Sagittula sp. P11: one gene and its partner. The protein of the gene in region 1 interacts with the protein of each later gene in a pairwise test. Links are inferred from orthologs where the notes say so. Each region holds a gene or a part of one and is shown on either strand. Other genes may lie near its edges.

Region 1 (4,177 bases):
CGGCAAGGGCGGGAGGTGTTTGCATGACCCGCAGCTTCCTCTCCAAGGCGGTCCTGACCGCAGCCCTGTGCTGGGGCCCGGTTTCCCTGTCCGCGCAGGAAGATGACACCGCCGCGACACTGATCCAGTTCCAGAACGCGACCTGCGCTTCGCCGGTCGCCACGCCCCTGTCGCAGGTCGATTTCGGCGGCGACTGGCGGGAGGCACAGGATGAAGAGGCCGAGGCCCTCGTGGAGCTTCTGGCGGACTTTGCGACCCGGATCGACTTCCTCACCAACCAGCACGGCGATGCCGATCCCAAGGCCGTTCTGGCCGGTCACCGGCTGCGCTGGCAGCACGCCATCCTCGCCACCGATCCCGCGGCGCCGCAGGCCCGGATCATGCGGCACACCACCGTCGGCGCGCTCACCTCGGCGCTGTATGCCGAGCAGGCGGAGGGCGAGGCGATGCTGTCGTGCACGCTTGTCCTGCAGGGGCCGACCGAGGACCTGATCGACGGGCTTGCGCTGCGCTTCGAGGTGATGCCGGTCTACGAGAACGCCGTGACGCGCCACTGGCAGGCAACGGACACGGTGACCGCTCCGGACGGCGAGTCCCGCGACGCCCTGCGCAGCCTGACCCTGCGGCTCTCGCCCGCCGACCAGTCGGTCACGCACGCCGTGCTGACCTACCGGACGACCCTTACCAAGGGAGGGGAATGACGATGCGACAACCCTCTCTTTCAGTCACAATCCCGTCGGGGGCCTTGCCACCCTCGCTGAAACCCGGTCCCAACGAATACGGTCCCAACCCACAAGAGGTGCCCCAATGACCGACCAAAGCCCGAACGATCTTTTCCACGCTTCCAGCTTCATGCAGGGGCACAACGCGGAATATCTGGAGCAGATGTACGCCCGCTACGCCGCCGATCCGAGCGCGGTGGACGATGCCTGGGCGGCGTTCTTCAAACAGTTGGGTGACGACGAAACCTCGGTCCGGCGCGAAGCGGAAGGACCGTCCTGGGCGCGCGCCGACTGGCCGCCCGCCCCGGCGGACGACCTGACGGCGGCGCTGACCGGCGAATGGCCGATGCCCGCCGCTCCGGCAGAGGCGAAGGGCGCCGCAAAGAAGATCGCCGCGAAGGCAGATGAACAGGGCGTCTCCGTCTCCAACGAGGCGATCCAGCGCGCCGTTCTGGACTCGATCCGCGCGCTCATGCTGATCCGCGCCTACCGCATCCGCGGCCACCTGGCAGCCGACCTCGACCCGCTGGGCCTGCGCGACACCTCGAACCACCCGGAGCTCGATCCGAAGTCCTACGGCTTTACCGAAAGCGACATGGACCGCCCGATCTTCATCGACAACGTGCTGGGGCTGCAGATCGCCTCCCTGCGCGAAATCGTGTCGATCGTGAAGCGCACCTACTGCGGCACCTTCGCGCTGCAGTACATGCACATTTCCGACCCGGAGCAGTCTTCCTGGCTGAAGGAGCGGATCGAGGGTTACGGCAAGGAAATCCACTTCACCCGTGAAGGCCGCAAGGCGATCCTGAACAAGATGGTGGAGGCCGAGGGCTTCGAAAAGTTCCTGCACGTCAAGTACATGGGCACGAAGCGGTTCGGCCTCGACGGTGGTGAATCCCTGATCCCCGCGATGGAACAGATCATCAAGCGCGGCGGCAACCTCGGGCTGAAGGAAATCGTCATCGGCATGCCGCACCGCGGCCGTCTGTCGGTACTCGCGAACGTGATGAACAAGCCTTACAAGGCGATCTTCAACGAGTTCCAGGGCGGCAGCTTCAAGCCGGAGGACGTGGACGGTTCGGGCGACGTGAAATACCACCTCGGCGCCTCCTCCGACCGGGAGTTCGACGGCAACACCGTGCACCTGTCGCTGACCGCCAACCCTTCTCACCTCGAGGCGGTGAACCCGGTGGTTCTGGGCAAGGTCCGCGCCAAGCAGGACCAGTTCGGCGACGTGAACCGCACGCAGGTCATGCCGATCCTTCTGCACGGCGACGCGGCCTTTGCCGGCCAGGGCGTCGTTGCCGAATGTTTCGCGCTCTCGGGTCTGCGCGGCCACCGCACCGGCGGCACGATGCACATCATCGTCAACAACCAGATCGGCTTTACCACGGCACCGCACTTCTCGCGTTCGTCGCCGTACCCCACGGACAACGCGCTGGTGGTCGAGGCACCGATCTTCCACGTCAACGGCGATGACCCGGAGGCCGTGGTCCACGCCGCCAAGGTCGCGACCGAGTTCCGCCAGAAGTTCGGCAAGGACGTGGTCATCGACATGTTCTGCTACCGCCGGTTCGGTCACAACGAGGGCGACGAGCCCATGTTCACCAACCCGGTGATGTACAACAAGATCAAGAAGCAGAAGACCACACTGACGCTCTACACCGAGCGGCTGGTCAAGGACGGCCTGATCCCCGAGGGCGAGATCGAGGACATGAAGGCCGCCTTCCAGGCCAAGCTGAACGAGGAGTTCGAGGCCGGCAAGGTCTACAAGCCGAACAAGGCCGACTGGCTGGACGGCCGATGGTCCCACCTCGACAAGCAGAAAGAGGGCAAGTACCAACGCGGCAAGACGGCAATCAAGCAGGAGACCTTCAAGGAGATCGGCTCTGCGCTGACCACCGTTGCGGACGGCTTCCCGATCCACAAGACCGTGGGCCGACTGATCGAGGCACGGGCGCAGATGTTCGAGACCGGCAAGGGTTTCGACTGGGCGACGGCTGAGGCACTGGCCTTCGGCTCGCTCCAGCTTGAAGGGTATCCGGTGCGCCTCTCTGGTCAGGACTCCACCCGCGGAACGTTCAGCCAGCGCCATTCCGCCTTCGTCAACCAGGAGAACGAAGAACGGTACTACCCGCTGAACAACATCCGCGAAGGACAGGCCCGGTTCGAGGTGATCGACTCCGCGCTGTCCGAATACGCGGTGCTGGGCTTCGAATACGGCTACTCGATGGCCGAACCGAACGCCCTGACGCTGTGGGAAGCGCAGTTCGGCGACTTCGCCAACGGCGCGCAGATCATGTTCGACCAGTTCATCTCGAGCGGTGAATCGAAGTGGCTGCGGATGTCGGGTCTCGTCTGCCTGATGCCGCACGGCTTCGAAGGCCAGGGGCCGGAGCACTCCTCCGCCCGTCTGGAACGCTTCCTGCAGCTCTGCGGCCAGGACAACTGGATCGTGGCCAACTGCTCGACGCCAGCGAACTATTTCCACATCCTGCGCCGCCAGTTGCATCGGTCGTACCGCAAGCCGCTGATGCTGATGACGCCGAAGTCGCTTCTGCGCCACAGGCTCTGCGTCTCGGAGATGGAGATGTTCACCACCGGCTCGTCCTTCCACCGCGTCCTCTGGGACGATGCGGAAACCGGGCATTCTGAAACCAAGCTGGTTTCGGACGACAAGATCAAGCGCGTCGTCATGTGTTCGGGCAAGGTCTACTATGACCTGCTGGAAGAACGCGACGCGCGCGGTCTGGACGACGTCTACCTGCTGCGGGTCGAACAGTTCTATCCGTTCCCGGCGATCAGCCTCGTCAAGGAGCTGGAACGCTTCAAGCAGGCAGAGATGATCTGGTGCCAGGAAGAGCCCAAGAACCAGGGCGCCTGGTCCTTCATCGAGCCGAACATCGAATGGGTCCTCGGCCGCATCAAGGCAGAGCATCCGCGCCCGCGCTACGTGGGCCGCGCCACCTCGGCCTCGCCCGCAACGGGCCTGGCCTCCACCCACAAGGCACAGCAAGCCGCGCTTGTCGACGAAGCGCTGACGATCGAATGAACCCACGGCCGCGAGGCGCAAGGGTATTGAAAAAGGAAGTGAAGACATGACCGAAGTACGCGTCCCCACCCTTGGGGAATCGGTGACCGAGGCCACCGTGGCCACCTGGTTCAAGAAGCCGGGCGACAGCGTTGCCGTGGACGAGATGCTGTGCGAGCTGGAAACCGACAAGGTGACGGTGGAGGTGCCATCGCCCGCCGCCGGCACCCTCTCGGACATCGTGGCGAAGGAAGGCGACACCGTTGGCGTCGACGCGCTGCTTGCCAACATCGCGGAGTCCGGCAACGCCGGCCCCGAGGAGACCAAGCCGCGCGCGAAAGAGGCGGAGACCAGCAGCGGCAGCGCCTCCGGCGGCGGCGACAGCGTGGACGTGATGGTGCCGACGCTCGGCGAATCCGTGACC
Region 2 (3,633 bases), 670 kb from region 1 along the record:
CCCCCGACCCGCACCCCGGTGCAGGGCCTCGGACGGTCCCGCGGCGCCAACGCCTGACACGACCGGCGACAGTCCCGGGCAGAAAAACCCTCGCAAACAAACGAAAAGGGGCGCCGCAAGGCGCCCCTTCGTCATGTCGGAACCGGTGAAGGCTCAGCCGACCAGCTCGAGACCTGAGAAGAAATACGCGATCTCCTGAGCCGCGGTGTCCGGCGCGTCCGACCCGTGGACGGAGTTCTCGCCCACCGACTCGGCGAACTCGGCGCGGATGGTACCCGGGGCCGCATCGGCCGGGTTGGTCGCGCCCATCACTTCGCGGTTCTTGGAGATGGCGTTCTCGCCTTCCAGAACCTGTGCGACGATCGGGGCGGACGCCATGAACTCGCACAGCTCGTCGTAGAACGGGCGCTCGGCGTGCACCTTGTAGAACTCGCCGGCCTGCGCCTTGGTCAGGTGGATCCGCTTCTGCGCGACGATGCGCAGACCGGCCTCCTCGAACTTGGCGTTGATCTTGCCGGTCAGGTTGCGGCGGGTTGCATCGGGCTTGATGATCGAAAAGGTGCGCTCGAGGGCCATCGTGTTATCCTCCAGATGGATCCGACCCACAGTCCGGGGTCGTCAGGGTGTATCGCGGCGCCCGATAACACGGCCTCCCGGATCAGGAAACCCCTCATGACCATGCGTCACACGTGCCCTGCCCGGCCTCGGGACGCAAACCACGGCCCGAAGCCCGCCCCGGGACCATCGCGGCCCCACCCGCCGCGCATCCCCATACCCGTCATTCGCCTGAAACGCGCCCCACGGGTCGGCGGGCGGGCGCTTTTGCGAAAGCAAACAGTGCCGCCCGCCGACGTGCCTTTCCCCTCCCCGAACCCTCTGCTAAAGCGCCTCCATGCTGCGTATCTCATCCCTCTCCTATTCGGTCGAAGGCCGTCCCCTCTTCGAGGAGGCCACCGCCACGATCCCCGAAGGTCACAAGGTCGGCCTCGTCGGCCCGAACGGCGCGGGAAAGACCACGCTCTTCCGCCTGATCCGGGGCGAGCTGACCATCGACGGCGGCGACATCTCCCTGCCGTCCCGCGCCCGCATCGGCGGCGTCAGCCAGGAAGTCCCCGCCTCAGAGACCTCGATCCTCGACACCGTGCTCGCCGCCGACACCGAGCGCGCGGCGCTTCTTGCCGAACAGGACACCGCCTCCGGCCACCGCATCGCCGAGATCCAGACCCGCCTCGCCGACATCGACGCGTGGAGCGCGGAGGCCCGCGCCTCCTCGATCCTCAAGGGCCTGGGCTTCGATCCCGAGGAACACTCGCGCCCCTGCTCCGCCTATTCCGGCGGCTGGCGGATGCGCGTGGCGCTGGCCGGCGTGCTCTTCGCCCAGCCCGACCTGCTGCTGCTTGACGAGCCGACCAACTACCTCGACCTCGAGGGCGCGCTCTGGCTCGAATCCTACCTCGCGCGCTACCCGCACACGGTCATCGTCATCTCCCACGACCGCGGCCTCCTGAACCGCGCCGTCAGCTCGATCCTCCACCTCGAGGACCGCAAGCTGACCTACTACGGCACGCCCTACGACGGCTTCGTCAAGCTGCGCGCCGAAAAGCGCGCCCAGCTCGCCGCCACCGCCAGGAAACAGCAGGACCGCCGCGCCCACCTGCAGTCCTTCGTCGACCGTTTCCGCGCCAAGGCCAGCAAGGCCAAGCAGGCGCAGGCCCGGCTGAAGATGATCGAGCGCATGGACATGGTCACCCCGCCCGAGGAGATGGCCAAGCGCGTCTTCACCTTCCCGCAGCCGGACGAGCTTTCGCCGCCCATCGTCAACATCGAGGACGGCACCACCGGCTACGGCGACACCGCCGTGCTGCGGCGGCTCAACCTGCGCATCGACCAGGACGACCGCATCGCGCTTCTGGGCAAGAACGGCCAGGGCAAGTCGACCCTGTCGAAGCTGCTGGCCGACCGCCTGCCGCTGATGGACGGCCGGATGAACCGCTCGTCGAAGCTGCGCATCGGCTACTTCGCCCAGCACCAGGTGGACGAACTGCACCTCGACGAGACGCCGCTCCAGCACCTGCAGCGCGAACGCCCCGACTCTCCGCCCGCGAAACTCCGCGCGCTGCTCGCAGGGTTTGGCCTCTACGCCGCGCAGGCCGAGACGGAGGTCGCGCGCCTCTCCGGCGGCCAGAAGGCACGGCTCTCGCTGCTGCTCGCCACGCTCGACGCGCCGCACCTCCTGATCCTCGACGAGCCGACCAACCACCTCGACATCGAAAGCCGCGAGGCGCTGATGGAGGCGTTGACCGCCTATTCCGGCGCGGTCATCCTCGTCAGCCACGACATGCACCTGCTATCGATGGTGGCCGACCGGCTCTGGCTGGTCTCCGGCGGCACGGTGAACCCCTACGACGACGACCTCGATTCCTACCGCGCCCTCCTGCTGTCCAAGGATTCGCCGTCGAAGCCCGAGAAGCCGAAGGAAAAGCCCAAACGCGCCACCCGCGACCAGATCCTCGACCTGCGTGCCGAGGTCCGCAAATGCGAGGAACGCGTGACCAAGCTCGAGGACATGCGCGAGAAGCTGGCCAACAAGCTGGCGAACCCCGCGCTCTACGAGAACGACAAGGTGGGCGAGCTGGAAGTCTGGAACAAGAAATACGCCGAGATCATGGAGGGCCTCTCCCGCGCAGAGGCGCTCTGGATGGCGGCACAGGAGAAGCTGGACACGGCGCAGGGCTGACCCCGCACCTCCGGTGAATGCGAAGCACGGCGGTCCCTCGGGGCCGCCGTTTGCCGTTCCCGGCCTACCCGATCGATACACCGGCTCCGCACCAAAAATGTGGCAGGCTCCGCCACATTTCCCCTGTGCCTGCGATGCAAGCGCGCCCCCGGCCAACAGCGTCACCCCAAACGCAAGCCTCTGAAAATCCCCGGAAACCCGGATCAGTCACCCGGAATTCCCGGCAAAATCGCGTTAACTTTGTGTCCAAATTGAGGCTTCCCGCCGTCCTCTGCCCGATTTATGCCTCATTTCGACGGCGCCGCAGGGCCGCGGGGGCAGCCCCGGCGCCGGTTCGTACCGCACGAGGAAGGACGCCCCCATGACCCGCACCGCACCCCGGACCCCCTACGAGATCCTCGGCGTCTCCGCCTTCGACGACCGCGCGACCATCCGCAGCGCGTGGAAGCGGCTCGTCCGCGAAAACCACCCCGACCGCTGCCCCGCCGACGCCGCCCGGCTGACCCGCCGCCTCGCCGAGCTGAACGCCGCCTACGACAAGCTGCGCCACCACGTCCCGGCCCCGGGCCGCGCCCCCCGGAACGCCGATACCGGGGACGCAACCCGCACAGCCGCACAGCAGGCCGGAGCGCAGACCCGGGCCGACGCACACCGCCGCGCGCAGGCAAAGGCGGAGGCCCACGCAACAGCACAGGCCGCCGGAAAGGCCGAAAAGCAGGCCAAAGCCGCCGCCGCAAAGCCCCGCGCCGCAAAGGCCCGCAGCCGCAAGGCGCCCGAGGCCCCGGCCCTCTCCCCCGCCCAGCGGGCCGCGCTGCACAAGGCCACGGCCTCCTTCTCCACCGCCCGCGCCGCATTCGAGAAAGCCCGCCCCGCCCGCGTCGCCATCGCTGCGTGAT

Evidence for each region.
Region 2: the proteins of CDO87_RS04440 (region 1) and CDO87_RS01185 interact in binary tests that used the Escherichia coli proteins (3 or more experiments, as listed by UniProt). The link is inferred for Sagittula sp. P11 from one-to-one orthologs.

What each region holds. Positions count from the first base shown.
Region 1 is NZ_CP021913.1:908,405-912,581, forward strand. What follows is about bases 482-3,974. They hold CDO87_RS04440 (2-oxoglutarate dehydrogenase E1 component), read left to right. Parts: upstream 482-807; coding sequence 808-3,774; downstream 3,775-3,974. Other genes in these bases: CDO87_RS04435 (hypothetical protein), read left to right, coding at 482-701; odhB (2-oxoglutarate dehydrogenase complex dihydrolipoyllysine-residue succinyltransferase), read left to right, coding at 3,821-3,974. Outside these bases: CDO87_RS04430 (hypothetical protein), read left to right, coding at 1-27; more of CDO87_RS04435, read left to right, coding at 24-481; more of odhB, read left to right, coding at 3,975-4,177. UniProt on the Escherichia coli protein: E1 component of the 2-oxoglutarate dehydrogenase (OGDH) complex which catalyzes the decarboxylation of 2-oxoglutarate, the first step in the conversion of 2-oxoglutarate to succinyl-CoA and CO(2).
Region 2 is NZ_CP021913.1:235,486-239,118, forward strand. The notes cover bases 366-3,314. They hold CDO87_RS01185 (ABC-F family ATP-binding cassette domain-containing protein), read left to right. Parts: upstream 366-892; coding sequence 893-2,737; downstream 2,738-3,314. Other genes in these bases: ndk (nucleoside-diphosphate kinase), read right to left, coding at 366-576; CDO87_RS01190 (J domain-containing protein), read left to right, coding at 3,099-3,314. In the rest of the region: CDO87_RS01175 (DUF4112 domain-containing protein), read left to right, coding at 1-57; more of ndk, read right to left, coding at 154-365; more of CDO87_RS01190, read left to right, coding at 3,315-3,632. UniProt on the Escherichia coli protein: Genetic data indicate it may be involved in ribosome assembly or function.